One region of the Agrobacterium sp. rho-8.1 genome, then DNA from elsewhere that is predicted to be linked to it. Evidence: predicted binding sites of a transcription regulator. Region 1 holds the regulator's gene; each other region holds the start of a gene.
What was found. The regulator LexA, encoded in region 1, represses DNA repair genes until DNA is damaged. The targets are predictions, from matches to a motif close to TGTTCNNNNTGTGTTCNG.
Positions count from the first base shown of each region.

Region 2: RMR21_RS02665 (PA0069 family radical SAM protein) is a predicted target of LexA. The motif match lies at 5,627-5,644, and genes of this name have one in related genera.
Region 3: RMR21_RS01055 (YifB family Mg chelatase-like AAA ATPase) is a predicted target of LexA. The motif match lies at 1,935-1,952, and genes of this name have one in related genera.

Region 1 is NZ_CP192788.1:1,333,310-1,344,116, forward strand. It holds gene gltA (citrate synthase) at 1-498, opposite strand, end outside; gene RMR21_RS06745 (ComEC/Rec2 family competence protein) at 898-3,246, shown strand; gene RMR21_RS06750 (glutathione S-transferase family protein) at 3,269-3,946, opposite strand; gene lexA (transcriptional repressor LexA) at 4,345-5,058, opposite strand; gene RMR21_RS06760 (VOC family protein) at 5,263-6,135, shown strand; gene kdsA (3-deoxy-8-phosphooctulonate synthase) at 6,135-6,983, shown strand; gene eno (phosphopyruvate hydratase) at 7,207-8,481, shown strand; gene RMR21_RS06775 (LacI family transcriptional regulator) at 8,533-9,594, opposite strand; gene RMR21_RS06780 (beta-mannosidase) at 10,074-10,807, shown strand, end outside.
Region 2 is NZ_CP192788.1:537,044-547,850, forward strand. It holds gene RMR21_RS02645 (F0F1 ATP synthase subunit B) at 71-709, shown strand; gene RMR21_RS02650 (F0F1 ATP synthase subunit B) at 711-1,196, shown strand; gene RMR21_RS02655 (HAMP domain-containing methyl-accepting chemotaxis protein) at 1,600-3,432, shown strand; gene rnhB (ribonuclease HII) at 3,443-4,096, opposite strand; gene RMR21_RS02665 (PA0069 family radical SAM protein) at 4,408-5,565, opposite strand; gene RMR21_RS02670 (glycosyl transferase) at 5,768-6,286, shown strand; gene moaB (molybdenum cofactor biosynthesis protein B) at 6,293-6,832, opposite strand; gene RMR21_RS02680 (4-(cytidine 5'-diphospho)-2-C-methyl-D-erythritol kinase) at 6,829-7,719, opposite strand; gene RMR21_RS02685 (tetratricopeptide repeat protein) at 7,726-9,564, opposite strand; gene RMR21_RS02690 (polyprenyl synthetase family protein) at 9,835-10,807, opposite strand, start outside.
Region 3 is NZ_CP192788.1:199,338-210,144, forward strand. It holds gene RMR21_RS01045 (peptide chain release factor 3) at 1-1,329, opposite strand, end outside; gene dut (dUTP diphosphatase) at 1,420-1,890, shown strand; gene RMR21_RS01055 (YifB family Mg chelatase-like AAA ATPase) at 2,043-3,575, shown strand; gene RMR21_RS01060 (hypothetical protein) at 4,053-4,367, shown strand; gene cysK (cysteine synthase A) at 4,861-5,829, opposite strand; gene RMR21_RS01070 (LysE family translocator) at 5,973-6,590, opposite strand; gene RMR21_RS01075 (EF-hand domain-containing protein) at 6,718-7,323, opposite strand; gene RMR21_RS01080 (pyrimidine 5'-nucleotidase) at 7,427-8,140, opposite strand; gene RMR21_RS01085 (EamA family transporter) at 8,246-9,163, shown strand; gene argB (acetylglutamate kinase) at 9,175-10,059, opposite strand; gene RMR21_RS01095 (hypothetical protein) at 10,274-10,654, shown strand; gene yihA (ribosome biogenesis GTP-binding protein YihA/YsxC) at 10,693-10,807, opposite strand, start outside.

The DNA.
Region 1 (10,807 bases):
GATCATGCGCAGCGAAGCGACCATGCGCTGGTGAGGATCGGTAATGTCGGTCGAGTCGTGATAGAACGCCGAGAGCGCGCCGACCGTGCCGCACATGACAGCCATTGGGTGGGCGTCGCGGCGATAACCGGTGAAGAAGCGGCTCATCTGCTCATGAACCATGGTGTGGCGCGTGACGCGGGTGTCGAAGTCCTTCTTCTGCGCAGCCGTCGGCAGTTCGCCGTAGAGCAGCAGATAGCAGGTCTCGAGGAAATCACCCTGTTCGGCCAGTTGCTCGATAGGGTAGCCGCGGTGCAGAAGAACACCTTCGTCACCATCGATGTAGGTAATCTTGGACTCGCAAGACGCAGTCGAGGTGAAGCCGGGGTCGTAGGTAAAGGTACCGGTATTTTTGTAAAGCGTGCCGATGTCGACGACCTTAGGTCCGATCGTGCCTTCCCGGACAGGAAGATCGACCTTATTATCGCCGAGTGTCACTGTCGCGCTAGTTTCCGTCATACCATACCTCCGAAATATGCAGGCGATGCGGGGGACGCATCAGCCAGTTTAAGCGTCAGCGATTTAGCTATATGATCTGCGCGATAAAGCCAAGCTATTCAGCGGCCGAATTGTGCATCGCGGCATTCCAAAGTCCTGAAATGGAGCATTTCTACGGCATCCTGTTTCATTCTAGGTCAATGCTTCCTTAATCACACAACCCGTTGCAATCTGCCTTTTCAGGTTGCAAACTAAGCCCCTGCGGCAGGGGGCGCCAGTCGTGTGAACGTTCAGGAAGACAAACGGCAGATCCGTGCTGCAGCAACGGGTTTCGTCTCACAGACGGACCTCGATGATTTGTTGTCCCCGCTGCATACCTCGAGAGGCGCTGTCGTCTTATCCGGTCAAGCGCCAGACCGCATGAAACGTCTGACCTTCCGTGTCTACCAATGGATTCGTCGCTGCGTTGCGGAGGAAGATGCCTACCGGCAAGGCTTTCTTTTCGTCCCGGTGTTCGTCGCGGCAGGTGCGGCCTTCTGGTTTGTCCTTCCTGTCACGCCATCGTCATGGATGCTTCTGGGACTAGCCATTTGCTTGGCCGCCCTGGCCGTTGCCACATATCATCGTCCGGGCGTGACGCCTGCTTTTTTCAAGGTTCTGACACTCGTTCTGGCCGGTATGCTCCTTTCTGACTGGGAGGCAAGGCGAGCAGGGACTGTCATTCTCGATACGCCCGTCACGACGACGGTCAGCGGTACGGTTGAGCGTCGAGAACTGGATGCCAGGGGGTACTGGCGTTATCTGATCGAACTCAAATCCACCTCCGACCCGATCCTCACACGTCCACCGGAACAAGTCTCCGTGGTGTCGCGCAGTCGCCATGAGGCGATTGGTATCGGCCAGACAATCAGCGGAAAAGCCCGTCTCTCTCCACCATCCGGTCCTGCATTGCCCGGGCTCAACGATTTCGCCTTCGCATCTTTTTTTAACGGCGTCGGCGCAACGGGATTTTTCTATGGCGCACCAAAGGCTATGCCATCAGGTCAGGAACAGTCGGAAACAAAGACTTGGACCCAAACGGCCGACACGTGGCTCTACCAACTTCGAAGCAACATCGCTCAGCGTATTCGGGACTTGATCGGAGGGGATGCCGGTGCCTTTGCGGCGTCCATTGTCACCGATGAGAGACGTGCGATTTCCAATGACACGATGGAGGCGCTACGCGTCTCCGGGCTGGCGCATATCGTTGCGATCTCGGGGCTCAATATGGCACTGGCGGCCGGTATCTTCTTCGTGGGACTGCGCACCGCATTCAGCCTGTTTCCGGGGTTTTCGCAGCGCTGGCCCGTCAAGAAAATATCGGCCTTTGCGGCACTCGTGATGACGCTGGCATACTATCTCATTTCCGGTTTTGCGGTTTCAGCCGAACGCGCTTGGTTGATGATGTCGATCATGCTGTTTGCCGTGTTGGTCGACAGGCCGTCGATCAGCCTGCGCAACGTGGCGCTGTCGGCGATCGTCATCATCCTGATATCACCGCATGAGGTGATGGGCCCAAGCTTCCAGATGTCCTTCGCCGCAACACTTGCGCTGGTTTCCGGTTATGCCGCCTGGAGCAGATGGCGCGGGGACCGAGAACGATTGACAATGGCGCGTCCGCCGTGGTGGTTGTCACTGGGCTCCAAAGCGGCAACCATCATCGGTGGTGTCGTCATCACGTCACTGATCGGTGGCATCTCGACCGCCATCTATTCCATCGAACATTTTCACCGGATCACCGCCTATGGTTTGGCCGCAAACCTTGCCGCCATGCCGATCATGTCGCTCATCGTCATGCCGTTTGGGCTGGTCGGCATGCTGTTGATGCCGTTCGGACTGGATGGGCCCTTTCTCAAGGTCATGGGTTACGGCATGGCGATGGTCATCAAGATAGCCAAGGAAGTATCGAGCTGGGGTGGCGACACAACGATTGGACGCCAGAACGGATGGTTTCTCGCGGTATCGACGACCGGCTTCATGCTGATTGCACTGCTGCGGACACGGCTTGCTCTGATCGGGATTCCCTTCATATTCGCTGGGCTGACGATGCTTGTGACAGAGCAATGGCGCAGCAAGCCGGATGTTTTGATTTACGAAGATGGCTCTCTCGTCGCTCTGCTGTCAAAAGATGCAGTTGCAACCACGAAACAGCGCGGCTCCGGTTTCGTTTATGAGCAGTGGGAAAAAGCACTGCCGCTGCCAGCTCAGCATGTGGGAGCGAAGATTCTGGACACGCCGCAAACGGATGACGACGACGCTGGAGAGACCACGGCTCCATCATCTCGGGGTTTCATTCCTCTGACGGACGCTGAACGAAGAAATGCCACGCAAGACATGGAGACCGCCGCGTCAACCGTCGGATTGTTCACATGCCGTAAAGACATGTGGTGCGTTGCGAAATCGGACAAGGATGTCACGATCGCCGTTGTGTTTAATACTGCCTTCACAGGCACAGCATGCGATATTGCCAGCATCGTGGTGACGACACGCCGATCTCCGTTTTCCGCGTGTCGCTCCGGTGCCCTTCTCATCAGCGCCGATACATTACGACGCACGGGCTCCCTCGAACTTTGGCTTGGACGGAAGGATCAACCCATCGCACGTGCCGAAGCTGCAATGCAGGGACAGAGCCGTCTCTGGACGACGCATCGCACCTACGATTGGCGCAGCAAGAGCTACGATGACGCACTGCCTGACCATATCCAGCAGATGCTGTCTGTCGGCCAATAGGTGCCCGCGCGGGACCATTCACCTATGTGGTGCGCAAGTCTTCCAGCCACTCCCCAGACGCTCGCGCTTCAGCCTCATGCCCGGCATCGCGCCAGACCTCCTGCAGTGCTGCTGTTTGCCATTTCTTCATGGATGGAAGAGACAGAAGCAATTGTTTGTAGGTCTCACTTTTCTCAGACAAACCAGTTCCATAGGTCTGGAACCGAAACGCAACAGGGCAGAAAAAAGCATCGACTGCCGTGAAGGTCTTTCCAGCAAGAAATGGACCTCCGGACACAGAAAGGCCCTGCTGCCATAGAGCATCGATGCGGGAGATGTCATGCTGGAGGTTCCCAGTGATTTGGCGTGGTTTGATCCGCAAGCCGACGCTCATGGGGTGCTGGTTGCGCAGCGCCGAGAAGCCCGCATGCATTTCAGCAACCGCAGACCTGGACCATGCGCGTGCTTTCGCGTGATCGGCCCAAACACCAGGGTGCCGTTCGCCCAAGTATTCGATGATCGAAACGGATTCCCAAATCGTGAGATCACCGTCAACAAGGCATGGGACTTTGCCTGTTGGCGAGAACGACTGGAAGTCGTGAACAGTCTCGCCAAACGGCACCAGTTTTTCCTCGAACGGAATAGCAAGTTCTTGCATCAGAACCCAGGGCCGCAAGGACCAGGAAGAGTAGTTCTTGTTGGTTATGTAAAGTTCATACATCCGAAGCCCCCTGTTGTCAGGACTGTGTTATCGCAGGTCACATGATTGATACAGACGACCTACGAGATCAAAGACTTCAATTTATTTGATGTTGCGCAATCCGGTCTAGTCTGAAAAATGGGTGTCTTCGACATGAATTCCGGGGCAGAGGCAATCATAAAACATCGCTGAAAAAAACATCCAAAGGCGCAAATCGTCATGCGGCCCGTAACGTCATTGTAGTCGCCAAACACACGGGCGGTGACGTGACAGGATCACGCGATGCAAACCGCGATCACGCGACCATCGAGGTCAAGGTTCAATCATCGATAGCGATTTGGGATGACACCAGCGCAGCGGGGGCCACGCTGTTACGAGAAAACGCCAAAGAATTTCGCGAACCAAAACTTGCAATTTGCTCAGTGATAACGGCGAATGAGGCCGACCAGCTTGCCCTGAATCTTTACGCGATCCGGTCCGAAAATACGTGTCTCGTACGCCGGGTTTGCAGCTTCCAATGCAATGGATGCACCCTTGCGGCGGAAACGCTTCAATGTCGCCTCCTCATCATCCACGAGGGCAACGACGATATCGCCGGGGCTTGCTGTGCTTCCGTCGCGAATAATGACGGTATCGCCGTCAAAAATTCCTGCCTCGATCATCGAATCGCCTTTGACCTCAAGCGCATAATGCTCGCCCGAACCCAGCATATCCAAGGGCACGACGACGTCGTGCGTATTGTTCTGAATGGCTGAGATGGGAACGCCTGCTGCGATGCGTCCCATGACAGGAACACTGACGGCGTTGGACATCACGTCATTGGCTGGCGGAGGAGGCTCCGAAGCTTTTGGCTTGCCAAGGCTACCTTCGATCACGCTTGGTGAAAACCCGCGTGGTGGCTTTGCTGGGGGAGTGTAGGACTCAGGAAGCTTGATGACTTCGAGCGCGCGTGCACGATTCGGTAGCCGGCGAATGAACCCGCGTTCTTCCAAGGCTGTTATCAGCCGGTGAATGCCGGATTTCGAGGCGAGATCGAGTGCATCCTTCATTTCATCGAAGGAGGGGGGCACGCCTGATTCTTTCATTCTTTCATGAATGAAGAGAAGCAATTCCTGCTGTTTGCGCGTGAGCATGGACAATACCCTTGGATTTCGAGGCGAAGATTCGCGAAACAAATACAGAACGAACACTATATGTTCCATATGTGTTCTGCAATCCCCTAAAATTTTGTAAAGTTCCTGTCATTGTGTGTCTTTGCGCGTCACATAATCATCCTGTAGGAAATGTTATGCGGCTAGGACGTTGTTTGTCGCCGATAACAGGATGTGGATTTCCAAATGAGTCGCGACATCGATCATCTTGTCCTGCCGGTCTCGAGCTTGGAAGACGCACGTGGACGCCTTTCCTCACTCGGTTTTACCGTCTCTGCGAGTGCCAAACATCCCTTCGGCACAGAGAACGCCTGTGTCTTTTTGAAAGATGGAACCTATTTGGAGCCACTGGCAATCAGCGATGCCGGTACGTATTCGATGAATGCGATGAGCGGGAGCGCCTTCGTCTCAAAGGATAAACGCTTTCGCGATCAGCGTGGCCAGAACGGAATGTCTGCCCTTGTTGCCAAGAGCGAGAATGCCGATTCGGATCACGAGCATTTTATTGCGGCAGGTTTATCCGGCGGAGATCCTTTTTCATTCAGTCGTCCCGTTACATTGCCGGATGGCAATACCTCGCAGGCAAGCTTTCGACTGGCCTTCGCGGGCGACAACGCGAGTGACGTCTTCTTTTTTTCGTGTCAGCGCATAGCAGCACTTCCGGCTGATCGCTCTGACCTCGAGCGCCACAAAAATGGCGTCACCGGTATTCATCAAGTCGTTCTGAGCGCAGACAAGCCAAGCAATTTCACGCGCTTGATAGAGTTGGTTTTCGATGCAACGGCCGTTGGTGAAGGTGAGGAAGAACTTTATGTCCAGGCGTCGAGCGTTGGCATTCGGCTTGTCAGACCGGCGGCAGCCCAGCATTTCTTTGACGCACCTCCGCAAAGTATCGGTCCGGGTTTGAACGGTGAGGCAATTGTCTTTTCGGTATCCGATCTCGCCGTGACAGCAGCCGTGCTTGCTGCTAATGGCGTTGCATACACGCGTAAGGGCGCTCGTGTGCTGGTTCAGCCAGCTTCCGGCCAGGGCGCGATATTTGCTTTCGAGGAGTTATGATGAGCGTTCGCAACAATCTTGATGTCGTCGTCGGCGAAGGTGCCGGACAGGTCACATTCTCCAACACGAAGCGTTTCTCGCTGATCGCTGGCCCTTGCCAGATGGAAAGCCGTGATCATGCCTTCATGATTGCGGAAAACCTCGCCGAACTTTGCGGTAGGCTTGGGATAGGTCTGGTCTACAAGTCCTCCTACGACAAGGCTAACCGCACATCTCTGTCGGGACAGCGAGGCATCGGGATAGAGAAGGCACTGGAGGTCTTTTCCGAGTTGAAACAACAATTCGGCTTCCCGGTTTTGTCCGACATTCACACGGAAGAGCAGTGCGCCACTGTCGCGCCTGTCATCGACATTCTGCAAATCCCTGCTTTCCTTAGCCGACAAACGGACCTTCTAGTTGCCGCCGCCAAGACAGGCCGCGTGATCAACGTCAAGAAGGGCCAGTTTCTAGCGCCCTGGGACATGAAGAACGTTCTGGCCAAGTTGAACGATAGCGGCAACCCGAATGTGCTTTTGTGCGAACGCGGCGCATCGTTCGGTTACAACACGCTTGTGTCCGACATGCGCTCCCTGCCTATCATGGCATCGCTCGGCGCGCCTGTCGTGTTCGATGCGACCCATTCGGTTCAACAGCCGGGCGGGCAGGGCGGCTCAACGGGTGGACAGCGGGAATTCGTGGAAACGCTGTCGCGCGCCGCCGTCGCAGTCGGGATTGCCGGTCTGTTCGTCGAAACGCACGAAGATCCGGACAATGCACCCTCGGATGGCCCTAACATGGTTCATTTGAAAGACATGCCCAAGCTTCTGGAAAAACTTCTGGCCTTCGACGACATCGCGAAATCGGCCTGACGGGTTTTGGCCTCAATCGACTTTTATGGACTACCGGCGCCTGAACGGGCGCCGTCATTGTAATTTCTTGATGGTCGTCTAAAGCGACTGAGGAAATCCAATCGAGTCGTCATCCCGACGCTCTGTTTATCGCGCCACGCATCGTAAAAGCGCTTCACAGTTTTTAGTATGCGCTCTAAGACAGGCAACTGAATATCCTGTTCCAGTCCCAAAGGGAGAGATCATGACAGCCATTACCGACATCATCGCACGCGAAATTCTCGACAGCCGTGGCAACCCGACTGTTGAGGTCGATGTCTATCTCGAAGACGGGTCGTTTGGCCGTGCGGCGGTTCCATCGGGTGCGTCGACGGGTGCGCATGAGGCCGTCGAATTGCGCGACGGTGGCAAGCGTTATCTCGGTAAGGGTGTCGAAAAGGCAGTCGAAGCCGTCAACACGGAAATCTTCGATGCGTTGGGTGGTTTCGATGCTGAAAGCCAGATCCATGTCGACCAGACCCTGATCGAGCTCGATGGCACGCCCAACAAGTCCCGCTTGGGCGCAAACGCCATCCTCGGCGTTTCCCTGGCTGTTGCCAAGGCTGCGGCCGAAACCACCGGCCTGCCACTTTATCGTTATGTTGGCGGCCCCAACGCGCATCTGCTGCCGGTTCCGATGATGAACATCATCAACGGCGGTGCACACGCCGACAATCCGATCGACTTCCAGGAATTCATGATCATGCCGATTGGCGCGGAAAATATCCGTGACGCCGTGCGTATTGGCGCGGAAATCTTCCACGTTCTGAAGAAGGAACTGTCGGCACAGGGTTTCAACACCAATGTGGGTGATGAGGGCGGCTTCGCGCCGGGCCTGAAGAGCGCGCCTGAAGCGCTCGACTTCATCATGAAGTCGGTCGAAAAGGCTGGCTACAAGCCGGGCGATGATGTTGCACTGGCACTCGATTGCGCCTCGACCGAGTTCTTCAAGAACGGCAAATACGAGATGGAAGGCGAGGGCCGTACGCTCGAGCCGGAAGCCATGGCGGATTACCTTGCCGAACTCGCAGGCAAATATCCGATCATCTCCATCGAAGACGGCATGGCCGAAGACGATTGGGATGGCTGGAAATACCTGACGGACAAGATCGGCTCCAAGGTTCAGCTTGTCGGCGACGATCTTTTCGTCACCAACTCCGCGCGCCTCCGTGACGGTATCAAGATGGGTGTGGCCAACTCCATCCTCGTCAAGGTCAACCAGATCGGTTCGCTGACGGAAACGCTCGACGCGGTTGAGACGGCACACAAGGCTGGCTACACCGCCGTCATGTCTCACCGCTCCGGTGAAACGGAAGATTCAACGATTGCCGATCTTGCCGTTGCGACCAACTGCGGACAGATCAAGACCGGCTCGCTCTCGCGCTCCGACCGTCTGGCCAAGTACAACCAGTTGATCCGCATCGAAGAAATGCTCGGTCCGCAGGCCGCTTACGCAGGTCGTTCGATCCTGCGCGGCTAAGCTTCTCACCTACCGTATCAAACGAAAGGCCCGGAGCGATCCGGGCCTTTTTCATGCGCCAAATTTGGGGGCGCGGCTGGACCAGACGGGCTGACTGAGGCTTTGCAGCCCTTGGACCGGTTTCCCGTCTATCCGTGCGAGCAAAGCCCTGGCCAGTTCCCGACCCGCCAGCTTGATGTCCTCGTTCACCGTGTGGATTTCGGGACGAAGCCAGTTTAGAAAATCGGCAGATTGTTTGGACACCACGTCGATATCTCTTCCGACCTTTTTGCCCGCCTCTTCGACGCCAGCGATGAAGGCGATGGTGGACGTGCCACTGATCGATACCAAACCGTCGGGACAGTCCGGTGCGCTCATCAGCGCCTGGCTTACCGCTTTGATTTGATCGAGCGGCGTATCGTTGCTGATGATGCCGTTCAGCGGAAATTCTGAGAGGCCGAAATCGTGCAGGCCACGCTTAAAGCCACGCCGTGCGAAATCATAATAGGAAAACTGCTTCTGAGGCAGCAAGACGGCAATGCGCTTTCGTCCACATTGAGACAGCCGCTTCATTGCCTCGTAGACATAGGCCTCGTTATCGAAATCATGATAGGGGTGATCGATACCCATATTGGTACGGCCATGGGCTGCGAAGGGCATGTTGCGTTCCGTCATGAAGCGGACGCGTGCATCGTCCGGCTGCATTTTTGAAATGATGACGCCATCGGCAGAGCCCGTGTCCAGAATATACTGGATTGGGACCATCGGGTCCCTCGCATGCGTATGAGGTGTGACCACCAAGTGGTACTGCGTGTTGGCCAGCACCTCGGTGATGCCGAACACCAGTTGGGTGGTGAAGCCCATCAGCTCTTCGTCCACGCTCAGAACCAGGGCGATGACATTTGTCTTGCCTGTGCGCAAACGAACGCCTGCACGATTCGGCTGGTAGCCGATCTGCCGCGCCACCTGACGAACACGTTCCTTGGTTTCCGCCCCGATATCAGGTGCATCTTTCAGCGCACGAGACACAGTCGTGATGCCGAGGCCGGTCATATAGGCTATCGTCTTGAGAGTGGGGCGCTCATAACCCGCCAGTGTTTGGACGTTCGTCTCGGGTTCTATGCTGTCATCCATGTCGCCACTCACTATCAGTTCTGCGTGATATGGTAGAGCGCTTTTCGAGTGTTGCAAAGCAGATAGCCGCTTTGCAGGGGAAATGAGAAAAACACGGCTGTAACGATACAGTCAGTTTAGTCGCTACATGTTGAGATAGGCTTCCTCAATATGGCGCAACTTTTCTAAAAAAAGGGACCTGCAGTGTCTCAAATAAAATTAATTTTTAACATTAAAAAAAGTCAATAAATATATGATATTTAATTTTAATATATAAAATAATAATGCGATTTTCTCCTGCATTTAAGTTGTCGATCCACCTCGCGATTCAGAATTTGTAATCCCTCGTGACCATCGGAAAATTTTCCGGTAACGTTGCCGGTGGAGGGAGAGTTTGTGTTTCGGCGAATTCGGGAAGTGGCCGACAGCGCACTGGAAAGCAGCAAAGGCCACTTGCAGCGTTTCCGCGATCCTCAAGTCTTTCAATACGGTATGACAAAATGGCAGGGCAGGATATGACATCATCTTACGCAAGCGACGTCTCGGTCGACCTTTCCGGGGACTGGAAACTTTCATGCGCCGAGGGTGAGCATGATGCTCCGATCACAGTTCCCGGGGACGTGCATACTGCCTTGCGTGAGGCGAAGATCATTCCGGACCCATATTTCGGGCGTAACGAAATTGACGTGCAATGGGTGGCTGAGCGCGACTGGATGATTGAGCGCAGCTTTCATGTCGATGATGCCGAGGCACGCTGGTATCTGGACGTCGATTATCTCGATACGGTCGCAGTGGTCTTCGTGAACGATGTGCCCGTGCTGTCAGCGGACAACTGCTTCCGCCGGTATCGGCCGGATGTGTCCAGCGCGCTGGTGCCGGGCGAGAACAGTATTCGCATCCATTTTCATTCCAGCATCAAGGCCGGTGCGGAGCGGCAGGAGGCGCAGCCGTTCTACGTGCCTTATCACCCCGGCAACTCACCGATCCCGAACGGCAACATGCTGAGAAAGCCGCAATGCCATTTTGGCTGGGACTGGAACATCGCGCTGGCACCATTGGGCCTCTATGGTGCCATTGCGTTGCGGCGGCTGGATGCGGCGCGGATTGAGAGCGTCAACACATCGCAGCGCCATGTCGAGGACGGGGTGGAGCTTCATGTCGAAGTGACGCTTCATGCTGCGCAGGCGGCGAGCGTGCCGATCCACCTTTCGCTTGGCGAGGAGAGGCTGCGGTT
Region 2 (10,807 bases), 800 kb from region 1:
ATCAGGTATGGATCACGGCTCGCACCGCGTGCCGTGATCCTTCGCATTTGCACTACCCCTGGAGGTGAGCATGTTCGTGACCGAGGCTTTGGCCCAGTCAGCACCGGCGACAAGTGAAACGAATACCGGAACTCCGGCTATCGGTCAGACCGCCCCGGAAGTAACACACACGGAAACCGGAGTGGCACAGGATGCCGGTCACGGGTCGCCTGTGTTTCCACCGTTCGATCAGTCCACTTACGCATCCCAGCTTTTGTGGCTGGCCATTACGTTCGGCCTTTTCTACGTGCTCATGAAGAAGGTCATCGTGCCGCGCGTTGGCGGAATTCTCGAAGACCGTCACGGCCGTATCGCACAGGACCTCGATGAAGCATCCCGGCTCAAAGCCGAGGCAGACGCTGCCATCGAAACCTACGAAAAAGAATTGAGCGCGGCGCGCGCCAAGGCCGGTTCCATTGCCGCTGCCGCCCGCGACGCCGCGAAAGTCAAGGCAGATGCAGATCGCGCCGCAATCGAAGCTGACCTTTCCCAAAAGGTCGCAGCGGCGGAAGCGCGCATTGAAACGATCAAGCAGCAGGCCTTTGCCGACGTCGGCACCATTGCCGAGGAAACCGCGACCGCGATCGTCGATCAGCTGATCGGCCTCAAGGTCAAGGATACGGATGCGAAGGCCGCAGTGGCCGCCGTATCCGTTGTGAAGGGAGCTTGATATGGCGTTCGATGCAACATTTTTTGCCCTCGTCGGTCTTATCCTTTTCTTCGTTCTGATTGCCTATCTCAAGGTGCCAGGCATGCTGGCAAGCTCGCTTGATGAGCGGGCTGGCAACATCAAGGAAGAACTCGCTGAAGCCAAGCGCCTGCGTGAAGAGGCTCAGCATCTGCTGGCCGAATATCAGCGCAAGCGCAAGGAAGCCGAAGCCGATGCAGCCAATATCATTGCGGCTGCAGAACGCGAAGCGGCTGCCCTGACCGCCGAAGCCAAGGTGAAGACGGAAGAGTTTGTCGCCCGTCGCAACGCTCTGTCGGAACAGAAGATCAAACAGGCGGAAACAGACGCGATTGGCGCCGTCCGTTCCGCCGCCGTCGATCTTGCGATTGCCGCGTCTGAGAAGATTCTTGCTGAAAAGACCAACGCTGCTGCAAAGGCCAAGCTTTTCAGCACTGCGGTGAGCGAAGTCAAGACGCGCTTGAATTAAGAACATACGGTCGGCGGCGTTAGAGCCGCACCCGTTTCGAAGATCTTTAGCCCCGCTGAGCAATCGGCGGGGTTTTTCATTTGTGTATTGCGCGTTGATAGCGGTGAGAATTGATCGCAGATACTCTGTGCTATCCCTTGCCCAAGAAGTTCATAAGTGGCTCGGGGCTGACTATTCGGTGTTGCTTCGTATGTGAAGTTGCAGCAGAGGAAGAAGGATCCACTATATTAATAAAATGAAATTTAATGAAATATCAATAATTAAAAAGCAATATATTTACGCATTCAGGGCGCGGATTGTATTTATAGCAATGTTCGGCGAATTCCAGCCTTCGTCCACTAGCAAGTCTTGGATGAAGAAATACTGCCTTTGCATCGTCAGATATCCACTTTGAGGGACTATTATGAAACTATCCATTGGTGTTGTTCTTGCTGGTCTCTCAGGTGTCATGTTGTTGGTTGCAGGTGTGGAGGGAATGGCCTCGATTTCCTCCTTCAACCAGATCAGGGGCGGCATCGACACCATCGTGGATAGCCGCGTTCCATCCTTTATTTTGTTGGGCAAGATTAAAGGTGAACTCGGCGATGTTCGCAATGCGCAAGGCTCGATCTTAACGTCTACACCCGATGGCTGGCCACGATTTGAAGGAGAATTGCAGGCATCACGTACGGCGCTAGATGCGGATTTGCGTACGTATAAGAGTTATCTCGTTGACGAGGCGGACAAAAAGTATTTCGCCTCATTCGATGAGAAATGGAAACTGTCAGAAGCGCGCTGGGACAACGTCAAGGCCCTGCTGACAGATGGAAAGACTGAGGAAGCGCGGTCAAGTTTTGTCGGTGATGAACTAGCGGCGTTTAGTGACGCAAAGAGCGTGTTGCAGGCCGCAGTGGATGATATGGAAAAAGATGTCCAGGGTGAGGGTGAATTCACAAAGCAGACTGTCGAATCCGCCATCACGATCAACTACATCTCACTCGGTATTGCGCTTGCCATCGGCGTCGGCGCTGCTCTCTTCGGAAATTTCCATCTCGCCAGACCGCTGGTGCGGATGACTGGTGTGATGCGGCGTCTTTCGGATGGTGACACGGATATCACCATTCCTGGAAGTGGCAGAAAAGACGAGATCGGTTCGATGGCGGGAGCTGTCGAGGTCTTCCGTCAGGGCGCTATCGAGAACAAACGTCTGGAAGCGCAGACGGAAACAAACCGCCAGCAAGCTGAGATCGAGCGTCTTGCCACCCAGCAGAAAGCCGAAGCTGACGCAGAGGAAAGACTGCGGATTGCCACATCTGGACTGGCGGATGGCCTGCGACGCTTGGCATCCGGCGATCTCGCCTTCCAGATCAATGACGTCTTCGCGCCGGATTTTGAACCGTTGCGTCAAGACTTCAACCGATCGCTCAAGCAATTGGGCGCCACCATGTCGGAAATCGCCCATTCCATTGACGCCATGAACAACGGTACACGCGAAATTGCGGATGGATCGGTTGACCTGTCGAAACGGACGGAACAACAGGCCGCGACGCTGGAGGAAACCGCTGCCGCTCTCGATCAGATCACCGTCAATGTTAGTAACTCCACCAAACGTGTGCACGAAGCACGCGGTGCAGCAACAGAAGCAAACCGCGCAGCCAAAGTGTCGGGTGATGTTGTCGCGACCGCTGTCGATGCGATGCACCGGATAGAACAATCGTCAGGCCAAATCTCCAACATCATCGTCGTTATCGACGAGATCGCGTTCCAGACCAATCTTCTGGCGCTCAACGCTGGTGTTGAGGCCGCTCGTGCAGGCGAAGCAGGCAAGGGCTTTGCGGTCGTGGCCCAGGAGGTGCGTGAACTCGCACAACGGTCTGCCAAAGCTGCCAAGGAAATCAAGGAATTGATCGGCAAGTCGTCGATCGAAGTCGAGAACGGCGTCAATCTCGTACGACAGACTGGTGATGCGTTGAAAACCATCGAAAGCCATGTGACCGTCATGAACGAACACATGGGCGCAATTGCCTCCTCCGCTCAAGAGCAGGCAACGGGTTTGGCGGAGCTCAACACAGCCGTCAATCAGATGGACCAGACCACCCAGCAGAATGCTGCGATGGTGGAAGAGACGACCTCCGCGACATCGGCGCTGGCAAGCGAAAGCGAAAAGTTGCGGACGCTTCTGCAGCAATTCCAGCTGGCCCAACTGGGATCGCAGGGTCGCGATCATGGTGTTTACGAGATGAGGCGCGCTGGCTGATAGACCGCGCTCACTCCATCCGCATGGGACGGAAACTCATGCGGTGAAGCGGGCATGCGCCATTGGTCTCGATCGCGCGCAGATGTGCCGGTGTGCCGTATCCCGCATGCGCTTCAAAACCATAGGCCGGATAGATTGATCCGGCCTTTTCCATCATCCTGTCCCGCGTCACCTTCGCGACGATGGAGGCGGCGGCAATCGAAACCGACCGCGCATCGCCCTTGATGACCGCTTTGCCGAGGCAGGAAATGCCGGGCGGAATATCACGCCCATCGGCCAGCACCAGAGCGGGCGCAGTCTGAAGTCCAAGCACTGCCCGGCGCATGGCATCCAGGCTGGCCTTCAGAATGTTCATGCGGTCGATAAGCAGAGGTCCGGATGAGGCGATGGAAACGATGGATGTTTCCAGAATCTTCTCAAACAGAAACGCACGACGCGCCTTGGACAGCTTTTTTGAATCGTTTAGCCCATCGGGAATGTTGTCGGGATCGAGAATGACGGCGGCGGCAACGACGGGTCCGGCCAGCGGGCCGCGCCCGGCTTCATCCGTTCCGGCCACCGGCCACTCACCACGCTGTTTCGCTTCAAGCTCCAGACTGAAATCCGGGCCGGTGTTTGCAAAGTCAAAGAGGGCAGGAGAATCGGATGCTGTGCGTCGTTTCATTGGCGGAAACTGACACAGGCAACCGATCTCCTGCAAGCCCCCGGTCGCAGGGTGTGCAGCAACCCACGGGGCGGAGGGGTGCTGGCTGAGGTCTCATGACCTCCAAGCTCTTCCATCGGGGCGGAAAGAGCAAACCCATGCGAGGCGGCAGATCACCGGGGGCATACAACCCGTAGCGCAGGGCATAGACGCTAGGGGTATTCTTGAATATCAGCCAGAACCGATCTCCGATTTCAGGCTTTTCCGATTGGGCGGCAAGCGCAATTTCGTAACGCCCGCCGAGATTTCAACCAACATATTGGCCTCGACTATCAAAGCAGTGACAATTGCACGCCTGCACCTCCGGGCGCGATAAACAGATCGTCGCGAAGATGAAGGCCACGGCGGATGAGCCCAAGCCTCTTTGTCGTCATTTCGAAACGGCGACCGATCTGCCATGCGTAGGGACCGGCGCCCTTCATCCGCTTGCCGAATTCGGCGTCGTAGTCCTTGCCATCGCGCATGGAGCGCACCAGCGACATGACATGCTGGTAGCGATGCGGATAGTTGCGCAGCAGCCATTCGCGAAACAGGGGGCTGACCTCCAGCGGCAGTCGCAGCAGCACGTAGGACGCTTCCGTTGCTCCCGCCGCTTTTCCGGCTTCCAGCACCCGTTCGATTTCGTGATCGTTCAGCGCTGGAATGACAGGCGCCATCATGACGGCGGTGGGTATTCCCGCATCTGTCAGCGTCTTGATCGCTTCCAGCCGCTTGGTGGGCGTGGAGGCACGAGGCTCCATGCTGCGGGCAAGCTTCCGGTCCAGCGTCGTCACCGAAATACCGACCTTCACAAGCCCTTTCGCGGCCATGGGGGCGAGGATATCGATATCGCGGGTAATCAGCCCTGATTTGGTGACGATGGCGACGGGGTGTTCTGCTTTTGCCAACACCTCGAGGATCTGCCGCATGATGCGCCATTCCCGCTCGATCGGCTGGTAAGGATCGGTGTTGGTCCCGATGGCAATCACCCTTGCCTTGTATCCCGGCTTGCCAAGTTCCCGTTCCAGCAGCTTTGCGGCATCCGGTTTGGCAAACAGCTTGGCCTCGAAATCCAGTCCGGCGGATAGGCCCATATAGCTGTGACTGGGTCTCGCAAAACAATAGATGCAGCCATGCTCGCATCCTCGATAAGGATTGATGGACCGGTCAAAGGGAATGTCTGGCGAATCGTTGCGCGTAATGATCGTGCGCGGTTTTTCCACCTGCACCTCGGTGCGAAACTCAGGGAGCTCCTCTATGATCTGCCAGCCATCATCAACGGCTTCATGCTGAAGGGCTTCGAAACGCCCACCGGGATTGATGCCCGCACCACGCCCGCGACGGCGATCGATCTCGATCCGAAGACCGGATGCATCGGCCAGCGCATTGGCAATATCTGGCGTATGGCCCGGCTGGAATGCAGCCTGCCCGGAAAGCACGTGTTGTCTCATCTGGATGCTCCTGACCGGCCTGAACCAGCTTTGTGGATGTCATGATTCTTAGATCAATCATGAGAACAATACAAGAACAAAATGCGGAAACGCGTGATAGCTATTTCTTTTGCATTGCGGTAGGAATCTCATCGATGAATTATGGTAGCGGCGCAGGTTTTTCTGTTTTATTGCTCTCCAGGGATCACACACTGATAGACATATGTTGACAATCATCATGGAATGCCGGGATCAGGAGCCGGAGCTTGCTCATACTCTCGCTACGCTCGTCTCGGGCGCGGTGGAGGGGTTGATCAGTGACGTCATCGTACTCGATCATGCCTCCAGCGACGGATCGTCGCGTGTGGCCGAGGCCGCGGGCTGCCGCTTTCATACGGAATGGGACATCAAGGATATCATCGCCTCGGCGCGCGGCGAGTGGATATTGATGATGGAACCGGGTAGCCGTCCGCAAAGCGGCTGGATCGCGGATATCAGCGAATACATGGCGCTGAGCAAGCTTCCTGCGCGCTTTGCACCTTCGCGTCACTATCGCCCATCGTTTTTATCGCGGTTCGTCCAGCGCAGACCGCCACTGGAATATGGTCTGTTGTTAGGGAAGCCCGAAGCGCTGTCGATTGCCAAGTCCGGCATGAGGCTCGACCATTTCCCGAAATCGCAGAAAACCCGTCGCCTCAGCGCCGAACTGATTCCATCATGGGTGCTGCGCTCAGCCCGCTAGTCGGCCCTAAGCCTGACCGCGCTTCAGATGTTCGTCCAGACGCGGCATGATTTCCACGAAATTGCAGGGCATGTGGCGGTAATCCAGCTGCGCTTTCAAAATCCCATCCCACGCATCCTTGCACGCACCGGGAGAGCCGGGTAGCACGAAGATGAAGGTAGAATTCGCCAATCCCGCCGTCGCGCGCGATTGGATGGTGGATGTGTTGATCTTGTCATAGGAAATACGGTGAAACACCGCTGAAAAGCCATCCATCCGCTTTTCAAACATGGGCTCCAGTGCGTCGGGCGTCACGTCGCGTCCGGTAAAGCCTGTGCCGCCAGTGGTAATGACCACGTCGATCTCATCGGATAGCGTCCAGCGTCGCACCTGCGCTTCTATAGCCACTTTGTCATCCGCGACGATAGCGCGGTCCACAAGTGCATGCCCAGCCTCGGCAATGCGGGCAACCAGCGTATCGCCTGATTTGTCGTCGGCAAGTGTACGGGTATCGGACACGGTCAGAACCGCGATACCGACGGGAATAAACGCTCGTTCAACAGTCATCTCGCAAATCCGCCTATGGTTTTCGTTGCCTGAACATACCAGTCTGGCCGTTGCTGGCGAAGACATGTGGTTGCCGTTTCGGCGTCTTCGATTGTCGCAAAAATCCCGAAGCAAGTCGCACCGGAACCGGACATCCGCACGATGGCGGCACCCGCATTCGCCAACAGATCTGATGCCAAGGAGATATCCGGTAAAACGACCCGCGCAGGCGGCTCGAGATCATTGCGGCTTTTCCCGATGAAATTTATCCACGTCCCGTCACCGCGCGCTCCAAGCGGGGGATTGCTCTTATCCGTCAAACGTTTGAAAATCTCGGGCGTCGAGACACCCTTCAGCGGATTGACGAGAACGAGCGGCAACACAGGCATGTCATCGATGATGGTGATGTCCTCACCGATTCCGCGCGCCATCAGCGGTCTGCTGGCCAGGCACATCGGCACGTCTGCCCCAAGTTTCAGAGCAATGTCTGCGAGCTTGACGTCCGATAGGTCTACGCTCCAGTGGCGGGAAAGCCCCCGTATCGTAGCTGCTGCGTCGGCGGAGCCACCGCCGATACCGGAAGACACAGGGAGATTTTTCTCAAGATGGATGGCGACCGACGACGTGTCCGGACCCGCTGCTTTACGTAGCAAATCCCGCGCTCGTAACACAAGATTGTCTCCCGCATTCCCGTGCAAAAGAACATCAGCGAATGGTCCTGAGATCGAAAATCCATCTTCCAGCGCATCTTGAATACGAATGACGTCACCTGCCTCGGTAAAAGTCACCAGCGTATCCAGCAGGTGATATCCATCTGCCCGCTGGCCCGTCACGTGCAGGGCAAGATTGATCTTGGCGGGAGCGGCTTCCGTTGTTTCGACCGCTCCCATAGGCTCATGCGAAAGCATGGCGCATCAGGACTTCTTGTCCGGGGCAGGGGCTGGTGCGACAGGTGGCTGCGGCATTGGCTGATCCTTCTTGGCGGTGTTCTGCGCATCCTTTTCCAGAGCTGGCAGGCCGTTTGCGATCTTTTCCTTCACCTTGGCCTTATCGACATCGTCGCTTTCACCAATCAGCGCGCGGTTCCACTGGTAGACGGCCTCGATCTTGCGGCCGACGCGCCAATAGGCATCGCCCAGATGGTCGTTGATGGTGGGGTCACCGGCGCGCAGCTCGATGGCGCGTTCCAGTTCCGTCACCGCCTCATCAAAGGCGCCTAGGCGGAAATGCGCCCAGCCGAGCGAGTCGACGATGTAGCCGTCATTCGGTCGCAGCTCGACCGCACGGCGGATCATGTCGATCCCTTGATCGAGATTCATATTCTTGTCCACCCAGGAATAGCCCAAATAGTTCAGAACCTGGGGTTGTTCCGGGTTCAGTTCCAGCGCACGCTTGAAGTCTGGTTCTGCCTTGTCCCACTGCTTCAGGCGCTCATAGGCAATGGCGCGCTGGAAGAAGATCGTCCAGTCGGTCTTCTTTGGAACAGCACCGATGACCTCGACAGCCTTGTCGTAATTGGCCGCCATCGCCGCATAATCCTTGGCATCGGACAGAACAGAGCCATAGGCTAGGTAGGAACGGATGTCGGACGGATCGGATTCCAAAAGGGATTTGAGATGCTTGCGCGCCTCTTCCACCTTGTCCGTCTGCGCCAGCGTCAGGCCCAGCTGCAGTTCCGATATGCGGTGCATCGGCGAATCGGCTGGAACCTCGCGATAGAACGCAATTGCACGGTCCGGCTGCTTTTGCGCTTCTGCGAGCCCGCCCAGAAGAATCAGCGTATCGGCACTTTTCGGGTCGAGCGCACGTGATGTCTGAAGGTAAAGCGTGACGATTTCTTCCGCGCCCTCGCGGTTCAACGCACCGGCGATGGAGAACATGACGGCCGCCGCACCCTCGACGGGCGTCTGCACCTGTTGTTCGGGCTTCTCACCCTTTTCGATGCTCTGGCGCAAGGCCTTCAGCGGCGCATAGTTCGGCGCGAACGTGTCGCCGACAGAGATCGTGTCAAGAGCCTTCTGCTTGTTGCCGGCATTGGCTTCCAGCCGGGCGAGCGCCATCACGGCGCGCATATAGGTGTCGGTGGCGGTTGCTCCGCCTTCACGGTCGGTCACGGCGTCGTTCAGGCTCTTGCGGGCCGCGTCGGTGTTGCCGGTGGCCAGCGCGATCGCACCGGCATGGTATTTCTGGAAGATCGAGATCCAGCCTGGACCCTTCATACCATTGACCAGAGCCAGCGCTTCCTTGCCCTTGCCGGCACCGGCGCGGGCCCAGGCGGTCAACAGCGTGTTGACCATGCGGTCCAGATCGTTGGGGCCGGTGTATTTCAGAATCTTTTCCGCGCTGGAAAATTCCTTGTGCTTGATGGCGGCAAGCGCGCGAATGATGGTGGTTACACGCTCGACGGACGAATCGTCCTTCAGGCTGTCGGCAATTTTCGCACCCGCCTCGAAATCACCACTGAGCAGCTGCGCAATCATCAGGCGCTGGCGGATTTCAACGTTGGCTGTGTCGAAATCCAGGGCTTTCTGGTAAAGCGTGATGGCTGTGGCATAATCCTGATCCACATCGGCTGTGCGAGCTGCCAGAAACGCGCCGGAGAACGTGTTGACCTTCGCAGGATCGAACGTAACGGTCTCGGCAGCCTTGCCTGCTGGCGTCGTCTCGGCAAAAGCGGTAGAGCCTGCACCAAGAGAAATGACGGCAATGAACGCCGCGCCGCAGAGAAGACGAAATGCTGGTTTGCGCCGCATGAAGGAACCTTTGCTTTTGTGCATATGCACCGAAAAATCAGTTTCCCGCCTTACAGTTCGGGGCAAATCCGTTGCACCAGAACGCTGTAATGCTTGAATTGAGCTAGAACGCGTGAATCGGAAACGATTCCCGCAATCACATATCACGTCACGATAGAATGGCTTTTTTGGAGCAAGCCTGCAAGAAATTCCGCCCGTGATTTCGGTTTCGTGACATGTCTGAATCGCCGAACAGCAACGGAGAGGGTCCGCAATGCTCCAAAAACCGTCTCAGTTCACGCGCTCGATGCAAAAGTCGATAACTTCCATCAGGGCTTTCTTCCACGGGCTTTGCGGCAGCGGCGCCAGCGCATCGCGCGCAATGGTGCCATAGTGGTTGGCGCGGGTGATGGTGTCGGCCAGACCATTGTATTTCTTGATCAGGCCGAGCGCCTTCTCCAGATTTTCATCCGTGCTTTCGCCCTGCTCGATCGCGCGTTTCCAGAATTCGCGCTCCTCTGCCGTGCCGCGGCGATAGGACAGAATGACCGGTAGCGTAATCTTGCCTTCGCGGAAATCGTCCCCAGTATTCTTGCCGAGATCGGCGGCTTTGCCGCCATAATCCAGCACGTCGTCCACCAGCTGGAAGGCGAGGCCAAGGTTCATGCCATAGGACTTCAGCGCGCTGCGGGTCGCCTTGTCGGTCTTGGCAACGATCGGGCCCACTTCCGCTGCGGCGGCGAAAAGTGCTGCTGTCTTGGCACGGATGACCTGAAGGTAATCGTCCTCGGTCGTTTCCATATTCTTGGCAACGGAAAGCTGAAGAACCTCGCCCTCTGCAATGACCGAAGCGGCGGTCGACAGCACGTCCAGAGCATCCAGCGAGCCGACATCGACCATCATGCGGAAAGCCTGGCCGAGAAGGAAATCACCGACCAGCACGCTGGCCTGATTGCCCCAGATGGTGCGGGCGGTGGATTTACCACGGCGCAGATCGCTCTCATCTACAACGTCGTCATGCAAAAGCGTGGCTGTGTGCATGAATTCCACGCTGGTCGCCAGTTTGATGTGGTGGTCGCCCTGATAGTTGAACATGGCGGCAGAGGCGAGCGTCAGCATCGGCCGAAGGCGCTTTCCGCCCGACGAGATCAGATGGTTGGCCACCTCAGGTATCATCTGGACATCGGAACCCGCTTTGGAGAGGATAAGCTGGTTGACCCTTTCCATGTCTGGCCGTGTCAGGTCGACAAGCGGCTTGACGGAT
Region 3 (10,807 bases), 1.1 Mb from region 1:
TTCCTTCAAAACATCCAGCTGCAACGCACCGACGACGCCGACGATGGCCGGGGAGCCGTCCTCGGGTGAAAACAGCTGCACGACGCCTTCTTCGGCCATCTGGTGCAGCGCTTCCTTCAGCTTCTTCGCCTTCATCGCATCTTCGAGACGCACACGGCGCAAAATTTCCGGCGAGAAGTTCGGCACGCCCTGGAAGACGAGGTTCTCCCCTTCGGTCAGCGTATCGCCGATGCGCAGGGTTCCGTGGTTGGGAATACCCACCACATCGCCCGCAAAGGCCGTGTCGGCAATGTGACGCTGCGAGGCGAAGAAGAATTGCGGTGCCGTCAGGCCCATTTGCTTGCCGGTGCGCGCCAGCCGCGCCTTCATGCCGCGCTCCAGCTTTCCGGAGCAGATGCGCGCGAAAGCAATGCGGTCGCGGTGGTTGGGGTCCATATTGGCCTGAATCTTGAAAACGAAGGCCGTCATTTTTTCTTCGGCCGCGTGAACCGTTCTCGTATCGGCCACCTGGTCGCGCGGTGGCGGCGCAATGTCGCCGAGAGCGTTGATCAGGTCTCGAACGCCGAAGTTGCGCAGTGCTGAGCCGAAGAAGACCGGTGTCAGATGCCCCTCCAGAAAGGCCTCGCGGTTGAACGGGCGGCACGCTTCCAGCGCCAGCTGCGTTTCCTCGATAAAGGCCGCGCGCTCGTTTTCCGGCAACCGGCTGGCCACGTCCTGAGGACCATTGGCCTGGGTTGCCTCGACTTCCGTGTCAGAGCCACGCACCATGTTGCTGGCCAGATAATAGGAGCCGCAGAAGCTCTTCGAACGACCGATCGGCCAGGTGATCGGCGCCGTGTCCAGCGCCAGCTTCTCCTCGATCTCATCGAGAATTTCGAAGATGTCGCGGCTTTCGCGGTCCATCTTGTTGACGAAGGTGATGATGGGAATGTCGCGCATGCGGCAGACTTCGAACAGTTTTAGCGTCCGCGGTTCGATACCCTTGGCAGCATCGATGACCATGATGGCTGCATCCACCGCCGTCAGCGTGCGGTAGGTATCATCAGCAAAGTCTTCATGGCCCGGCGTGTCGAGAATATTGTAGACCTTGTCGTCATATTCGAACGTCATCACCGAGGTCACGACCGAGATGCCGCGCTCGCGCTCGATTTTCATCCAGTCGGACCGCGTCTGGATGCGATCCTTCTTCGCCTTCACTTCACCGGCCAGCTGAATGGCACCGCCGAACAGCAGCAGCTTTTCGGTCAGCGTCGTCTTACCGGCGTCCGGGTGCGCGATGATAGCGAAGGTGCGGCGGCGGGAAACCGCCTCTGCGAGTGTTTCGGGCATCAAACAAATCCTGTGGAATTGCGCGGTATCTAGCGTTTCGGGGCCGCTTTTGCAATTGACCTTGGCCCTGCAACGGAAAACTAATGCCGCATGACCAAAGAAAACCAAAATCGTCCCGCCCTCAATCTCGTTCGTCTGGACCATGCAGAGGGCATCGAGCTGCCTTCCTACGAGACGTTGGGAGCAGCTGGCATGGATCTGCGCGCCGCCGTCGCCGGGGACGCGCCGCTGGTGCTGACACCGGGCGCCCGCGCGCTGGTGCCCACCGGCTTCATCTTCGAAGTGCCGAAGGGCTTTGAGGCGCAAATCCGCCCACGCTCCGGCCTCGCCATCAAGAACGGCATCACCTGCCTCAATTCGCCGGGAACGGTGGACAGCGATTATCGCGGAGAGGTCAAAGTCATCCTCGCCAATCTGGGCCAAGAGGATTTCGTGATCGAGCGTGGTATGCGCATCGCCCAGATGGTTATAGCACCCGTCACCCACGTTTCGGTTCTCGAGGTGAGCGAGACCTCCGATACGGCCCGTGGCACCGGCGGCTTCGGCTCAACCGGCGTGTGACGCTCTCACAAGGACGCGCCATTTTTGCACGTGCCAAGTGAAATTGTTCACTTCTTGTTCTTGTTTTCTGGTTTGCGTTGTGCAAGGTTGCATGGGCGGACACTTACACGCTTGATTGCGCGTTTTCTAAAGTCCGCCTGTTGGGGGCTTAGATGGTCGCGCGCGTCAATACGGTGGCATTTCAGGGCATAGAGGGCGTGCCCGTCGAAGTTCAGGTCATGGTCGCACCCGGCAAGGTCGGGATGCAGATCGTCGGCCTGCCGGACAAGGCCGTGGCCGAAAGCCGGGAGCGGGTGCAGGCGGCCCTGCATGCCTCTGGTCTGGCGCTTCCAGCAAAGAAAGTCACGGTCAATCTCGCTCCGGCTGATTTGCCAAAAGAGGGCAGTCATTTCGATTTGCCCATCGCGCTGGGCTTGATGGCCGCCTTGGGTGCCATTCCCGCCGATGCGCTGGATTCCTATGTCGTTCTGGGCGAGCTTAATCTGGATGGCACCATCGGCGCCGTGTCCGGCGCGCTGCCGGCCGCCATCGGCGCAAACGGGCAGGGCAAAGGGCTGATCTGCCCGGCAGACAGTGGTGGAGAAGCCGCATGGGCCGGTTCCAATTTCGATATTCTCGCTCCGCGCAGCCTGATCGCTCTCGTCAATCATTTTCGCGGAACACAGCGCCTCTCACGTCCTGTTCCCGCCATCCGCGCGCATCCCGCCAACCTGCCTGACCTGGCCGATATCAAGGGGCAGGAAAGTGCCAAGCGCGCGCTGGAGGTGGCCGCCGCTGGTGGGCATAATCTCCTGATGGTCGGTCCGCCCGGTTCGGGCAAATCCATGCTCGCCTCGCGCCTTCCCTCCATCCTGCCGCCGCTGTCGGCTGCGGAATTGCTGGAAGTGTCCATGGTCCATTCCATCGCTGGGCAACTCTCCGGTGGCAAGTTGTCGGATCGTCGCCCGTTCCGCACCCCGCATCATTCCGCCACCATGGCAGCCCTTGTCGGCGGTGGCCTGCGGGCGCGACCCGGAGAGGCGTCGCTTGCCCATCACGGCGTGCTCTTTCTCGATGAGTTCCCGGAATTTTCACCCCAGTCTCTGGATGCGCTGCGTCAGCCGCTGGAAACCGGAGAATGCATCATTGCCCGCGCCAATCACCGTGTCAGCTATCCCGCAGAAATCCAACTGGTTGCTGCCATGAACCCGTGCAAATGCGGCATGGCGGGCGAACCCGGCTTTACCTGCGCCAGAGGGCCGCGCTGCCTGACCGATTATCAACAGCGCATATCCGGCCCGCTGATGGACCGTATCGATATCCGCATCGAGGTCCCCGCTGTCTCAGCGGCCGACCTCATCCGCCCCATGGCGGCCGAAGCCAGCGCCGATGTCGCGCGTCGCGTGGCCCGCGCTCGTGATCTGCAGCAGGACCGTTTCGCGAGTGCCGGTTTCAACGGCATCCGCACCAATGCCCGTTGCTCCACGGCGCTGATCGAAAAATTCGGTGAACCCGATGCGCCAGGCCTGCAACTCCTCCGCGACGCCGCCGAAAAACTGAAATTCTCCGCCCGAGGCTACCACCGCATCCTCAAGGTCGCCCGCACCCTGGCCGATTTGGACGACAAGTCGACCGTTGGCCGCATTCATCTGGCGGAAGCGATTTCCTATCGTATCGCAGGTGAGCGTTTGACGGCGGCGGCGTGAGCGAGGTCGAGGTCGGTAATATACGGTAACCGCCGTGCCAGCCACTCACCCGCCTCTGTCCTGCCGGACATCTCCCCCTCAAGGGGGGAGATCGGCAAACCGCATGCCCCTCCGCTCTATCCGCAACGGTAAAGATGGCCGAGAGCCAACCACGAATCGATCTCCCCACCTGAGGGGGAGATGGCCGGCAGGCCAGAGGGGGGTAAGCCCCACCCTCAAGTCTCACGATGTGCGCCCAACCACCCACACCAAAAATACTTCCCAACCAAATCAATACCTTACCAAAAAACCGAGAAAAACAGCAAAAAATCCCCCCGCAGTTTTCTCCACGGGTCGCGAATCGCCCGCACACTTGTCCCGTTCCGCCCTCGGATACACCGCAAGGCGTTGCGGCGAGGCGGGACCGGCGCTGGTGGTGAAGGGGTACGCAACCCCTCATCGCCGGGGTCCGGCAGCGAATCCCCCCGGCGGCAACGGGTGGGGCGTGGCACCGGTTTCGGACCGGCCGGTGCACCGCGCCAGATGTTCGGACCGGATCGGCATGCCTGCCTCGAATATCCTGACGGGTTTCGAGATCCAGGCATTGCCGCTCCTGTCCGCCCGCCGCCGGGTGTACCGACAGCTCATCGGCTCCTGGTCGAACGCGACCGCGAGGAGTTTGAAGCGAAAGTCAGGCGGTACACAGGCAAACGCTGCATCTGCCCGACATCCTCGACAGGGGAGAAAGGGCAGATGTGGCCGAACTGGCAGGCGGGGCATTTCGGCAACGAAGCCCCCGCTGCCCGGAGGTGAAGGGTTGGACCTTGAACATGTCCGACCGGTCAACCGGCAGGGTTTCGGCCCTTCGCCGTCCGGGATGCGCCAGCCGTGGCAAGAGGATCGCAGGCGGGCACAAACCGCTGAACGGGGCGCTGAAAGGTGCCAATACTATTCTACCCCAACGAGGCAGCTTGCAGCGCCCCGTCCGAATACCATGGCCGACAAGGCCGTGGACCCTGAGAAGAGAGCAAACCACGGGCAGATGCTGCCGCGTGAACGGCGAAGCTTGCGTGAAAGGCTGGCCGGTGTTTTTGACAGGATGGGTGGAAGCACGGAGCCCGCAGCCGCCTCATCTTCAACGTTCAAGAGGAGCGAGAGTTAACCGCGCTTCGATCTCCCCACCTGTGGGGGAGATGCCCGGCAGGGCAGAGGGGGGTAAGCCGCATCCGCGACGTTAATAAGAATCCGCATCGGCAGACGGAGCGCACCTCACCCTCAACGCTCCATCAAAGAACCAAAAAAACCCTCAAAACTCCAAACCCTCAAACAGCGCCGTCGACAGGTATCGCTCGGCAAACGACGGAATGATCACGACCATGGTCTTGCCGGCATTCTCGTCCCGCGCACCGATCTTGATGGCGGCAGCAAGTGAAGCACCGGAGGAAATACCGACGGGCACACCTTCGAGGCGGGCAACGAGGCGGGCAGTTTCGAATGCTTCGTCATTGGTGACGGTGATGATTTCGTCGTAGATTTTCGTATCGAGAACGTTGGGCGCAAAGCCTGCGCCGATGCCTTGAAGCTTATGTGGGCCCGGGGTGCCGCCCGAGAGAACCGGGCTGTCGGCGGGTTCGACGGCCACGACCCTGATCTCAGGCTTGCGGGATTTCAGAACCTGGCCGACCCCGCTGATCGTGCCGCCCGTGCCGACGCCGGAAATGAAGATATCGACGTCACCATTGGTATCGTTCCAGATTTCCTCGGCCGTCGTCCTGCGGTGCACATCCGGGTTGGCCGGGTTCTCGAATTGCTGCGGAATGATCGCATTGGGCAATGTTTCGGCCAGTTCATGCGCCTTGGAGATCGCGCCCTTCATGCCCTTGGGGCCTTCGGTCAAAACCAGTTCGGCACCCAACAGCGCCAGCATCTTGCGCCGTTCGATGGACATGGTCTCGGGCATGGTGAGGATCAGCTTGTAGCCCTTGGCTGCGGCGGCAAAAGCCAGCGCGATGCCTGTGTTGCCCGACGTCGGCTCGATCAGCGTCGTCACGCCGGGGGTAATCTTGCCCTGCGCTTCCAGCGCCTCGATCATCGCAACGCCGATCCGGTCTTTGACCGAAGCAATGGGGTTGAAGAATTCGAGCTTCGCCAGGATTGTTGCCTTCACGCCCTTTTCATTGGCCAGCTTGTCGAGACGCACCAGCGGCGTGTCGCCGATCGTCTCCGTGATCGAGGAATAGATCCGTCCGCGTCCCGGTTTTCTGGCTTCAGACATGACAGGCTCCCATTGTGCAAATGCATCAGAATTTTGCGCAGAATAGGAGGAATGATCCGATGACGCTAGAGAACGAGAATGCGTATGTAGCATCTTTCCTGGTATATCGTTCTCAAAATCGCCGCGTTGCCGATACGATCATTTCACGTCGCGCGGGTGGCGATCATCGCTGCTGTCGCTGCTAAAATCCCGGCGGCGGTGCGGTTGAGGATGGTGAGTGCGCTGGGACGCTTCAACAGGGTTCGGGCCTTGGAGGCCAGCAGAATATAGGGCAGCAGCACGGCCATCAACACGGTGAAGGTCACTGCCAGCAGGGTAATGTATTCGGTGCTGCCGATGACGCGGATATCGATCAGCGTCGGCACCAGCGCCACGTAAAACAGCATGGTCTTCGGGTTACCAAGCGTAATGAGCAGGCCCGATAGAAACGACATGGCGATGCTGGTGCTCTTCTTCGCCTGCAGATCCTTCGGCAAAATCCCTGCTGTCCAGAGTTTCCAGGCGATGTAAAGAAGATAGATGGCGCCTGCGATCTTCAGGACCATGAAGGCTTCCTGAAACGTCTGCGCCAGAAAGGCGAGACCCAGGATGACGGCGGTCAGATAGACCATATCGCCCAGCACGAGACCCAGCCCCATGAAGAAGGTTTCGCGAAAGCCGGACCCCAGAGCCCGCGCCACGATGGCCGTCATGCCCGGGCCGGGAATGGCCGCTGCAATGAAAAGGGCGGTGGCGTAGGCGAAAAGGCTGGCGAGGCTCACGGTCATATCCTTCGAAAACAGGAGACATCGCTATAGCATGAAGACAGCGTTTGAACAGAGCAGACCTGAAACGGACAAAGCCCGCACGTGGCGGGCTTTGCTGGATGTCATTCGGCGAGCGGTCGGATCAGAGGAACGGGCGATCCGGCATGTCGTCGATGCTGATGACGCCGTCAGTGTTCTTGTCGAGACGTGTGAACATTTTCTCGCCAGCCGCCGTGAATTCGGCCTTGCTGATCTGGCCGTTGCCATCGGTGTCGACCATGGAGAACATGGCGTTCATCCGGCCGCCAGGACCACCTTTGCCACCCTTGCCGCCTTCGCGTCCTTCGTGTTTGCGGCCTGGCTCGCCCTTGCGGTCGGCTTGTTCCGGGCCACCCTTCTTGCCATCGGGACCCTTGGCGTCTTCGCGCTCTGGGCGCGGGTTGGCGGCACGGTATGCCTCCATCTTCTCCCGACGATTATCGCGCATTTCCTTGGGCGTGATCGAACCGTCCTTGTTGGCATCGATCTCGGTAAACAAGGCGTCCTGGCGGGCTGTGAACTCTTCCTTGGAGACCTTGCCGTCCTTATTTGTATCGGCCGTTTTCAGCAGATAGACATAGGCCAGTTCCGGGCGCATGGGCGGGCCGTCTCGGCCGGGGCCACGCGGTGCCGCCATCGACATGGGTGCTGTCGTTCCAAGCACCAGAGCCGCTCCAAGAGCTGTCAGCGCAAATTTACGAATTGTCATGGTGTGTACCTTTCAAATGCTGTCCCTGATGGAAAGGTAGTGTCGCCGTTCCGCCTTCACCAGTTAAACATCAGCAATGTGCATGACAAATCGGTAATGCGGGTCATGTCATCGGCAATGCCTTGAGAAAGCCTGTCAGATCATCGGTGATGAAATCGATGTGTTCGTCGCTTGCGGCGGGAATTTCCCAGCGCTCCATGATGACGCCTTCGAGATTGCGCGGCACCAGCAGCACCGTCTTCATGCCCAGCGCCTTGGGTGCCACGAGATTGCGCGGCAGGTCTTCGAACATCGCCGCTTTGGTCGTGTCGAGCTTGGCAAGGGCTGCGAACTTCTCATAGGTCGCGCTGGCGGGCTTGGGCAGATAATCGGCCGCGACGATATCGAAGATATCCTCGAAGTGGTCGAGAATACCCAGCGCACCGGCGGCTGCCTGCGCATGCGGCACGCTGCCATTGGTCAGAATGAACTTACGGCCCGGCAGCGCCTTGATCGCCTCACCCAGCTCGGGGTTTGGCGCAAGCATGGAATAATCGATGGCATGCGCCCGCTCCAGAAAAGCATTGGGATCGATGCCGTGATTGATCATCAACCCCTGAAGCGTGGTGCCATGCTCATGGTAATACTGCTTTTGAAGCTTGCGCGCTTCGTCGGGTGCCAGTTCGAGCAGTTCGGCGACATAGGCCGTCATGTTTGTGTCGATCTGCGAAAACAGGTTTACCTCATGCGGGTAAAGCGTGTTGTCGAGATCGAACACCCATTCGCTCACATGGGAGAAATCGGCGGGATTCGGCTCATTTTTCGGTTTCGTGCTCATGCCCATTCTTATGCAATGGCTGGACTGCAAAGAAAACGGAAAAGGCGACGCCGTGCGAGAAAAGCGACCTTGGCGGACGCGCAAAGCCCGTGGTACCGCCATTCCATGGAACTCTGGATCGGCATTACCTTTGTCAGCGCGTTTTTGCAGAACGTGCGCTCGACCTTGCAAAAGCACTTAAAGGCAAGCATGGGAACGACAGGCGCGACGTTCATGCGCTTTGGTTTCGGCATGCCCTTCGCGCTTGCCTATCTCGCCTTTCTGCACTTCGGGCTGAGTAAGCCGCTCCCATCCACCAATGCTGCATTCGCAATGTGGGCGGTGGTCGGTGCCATGGCGCAGATCGTCGCAACATTTCTGCTGGTTCACCTGTTTTCCCTGCGAAACTTTGCAGTGGGCACGGCCTATTCCCGCACGGAACCGGCACAGGCCGCCATCATCGCCCTGATTGTCGTGGGCGAGAGCGTCAGTTCCGGCACGGTGCTGGCCATTGCGATATCGGTCGCGGGGGTGATGCTGATTTCCGTTGCGCGAACAGAGCTTTCTCCGACATCCATTCTGACGTCGATTTTCAGCCGCACTGCAGGCATCGGGCTGGCATCCGGTGCCTTTTTCGGCTTGTCTTCGGTGGCCTATCGCTCGGCGTCACTTTCGCTCGCCCCAAGTCTGGAAAGACCGGATGCCGTGATGCAGGCGAGTTTCACGCTGGTCGTGGTCATCGTCATGCAGACGCTGTGCATGCTGGGTTGGCTCGTATGGCGGGAGCGTTCCGAATTGCCGCGTATCGCCAAGGCGTGGAGACCGGGCATTGCTGTGGGGTTCGTAGGCGCCACTGCATCGTTCGGCTGGTTCACGGCCATGACGCTTCAACAAGCCGCAGTGGTCAAGGCGCTGGCGCAGGTGGAAATGCTGTTCGCCTTCGCCTCGACGGTGTTTTTCTTCAAGGAAAAGATCAACAGGCTGGAAGTGACAGGGTGCCTGTTGATCGTGCTTGGCGTTTTGTCATTGCTCGCATTTGGCTGAGCGACAAGGGTTCAGGGAACGATGAGTGTGCCCGCGCCTTCCGTGAAGATTTCCAGCAGAACCGAGTGGGGCGTCTTGCCGTTGAGAATGACGACGCCCTGAACGCCCGCCTTGATGGCTTCGATGCAGGTTTCGACCTTGGGAATCATGCCGCCGGAAATCGTGCCGTCCTTGATCAGCGCGCGGGCCTGCGACACCGTCAATTCCTTGATCAGTTCCTTGTTCTTGTCGAGAACACCTTCGACATCTGTCAGGAACAGCAGGCGGCTGGCATGCAGCGCGCCGGCGATGGCACCGGCAAAGGTGTCGGCATTGATGTTGTAGGTCGCACCGTCACGCCCAGGCGCCACCGGTGCGATGACCGGGATCATCTCGGACTTGGCGAGAAGATCAAGCAGCGTGCGGTCGACTTCGACGACTTCTCCCACGAAACCCAGGTCGAGAACACGCTCGATGTTGCTGTCGGGATCGATGACGGTCTTCTTGGCCTTTTCGGCAAAAACCATGTTGCCGTCCTTGCCGCAGAGACCGATGGCCCATTCGCCGGTCTGGTTGATGAGGGCAACGATTTCCTTGTTGATCGAACCGGCCAGAACCATTTCGACGATTTCGACCGTTTTGGCATCGGTGACCCGCAAGCCGCCCTCGAATTTCGATTCGATGCCCATCTTGCTCAGCATCGCGCCGATCTGCGGTCCGCCGCCGTGAACGACGATCGGGTTGATGCCCGATTGCTTGAGAAGAGCGATGTCTTCGGCGAAGGCTTTGCCAAGGCTCGTATCGCCCATGGCATGGCCGCCATATTTTACGACGATGGTTTTGTGCTCGTATTTCTGCATGAAGGGCAGGGCCTGCGCCAGAAGTCGAGCCTGCATTTCGCTTTCGGAAGACGTCATGGGAAATCACCTCGTCGTTGATTGTGGCGCTTTTAACCCAAGTTTTTGACGGATGAAACAACGGACAGTCACGCAGGCACAGAAAGTTGAAACGTGATCGCGTCGTTCATCAGCAACGATTGACATGCAAGGCCAATCAGACCAGCTTTGCAAAAGGGGAGATGTGCGTCGCCAGCGGGTTGGGCTACGCACCAAGCCAGGAGTTCGACGACGAATGACCTTGCCGGATCGGGAGAAGCCAAGCGGGTTGCGCGATGAGGTGCTAGCAGGCGAATATGTGTTGGGAGCGTTATCCGACGAGGCCCGAGCGGCCCTTGCCAGACGCATCAAAACGGACCGTCAGTTCGCCGCGACCGTGCGCCGCTGGAAGAATGGCCTTGCAGAAAACGACAAGCGTGAGCGTCGGGTGTTCTCTGACTATCTCAGGGACGCGTCTCTGGACCACGCCCTGCGCCGTCCCCATGACAAGCTGCACCGCAGCATTTACGGGAGATTTTCGATCGTCTTGTCGCTTTGGAATTCTGCGCGCTTCTGGCGATTGACGACAGTTGCGGCGATGCTTTGGGCGATGGTGCTGCTGTTTGCAGTCGCTTGAGCGGCTGTTGTGAGGTGACCGTAGCCACCTCATCACTGTCACTTGGCGCCAACTGTCCTGCAGATTTCAGCGCGCAGGAAATCCATCCCCACAGATTTCTCTGATGATGTTGCCAGAACCTCGGGGTATGCCGCCGGACGCTTGCGGATTTTT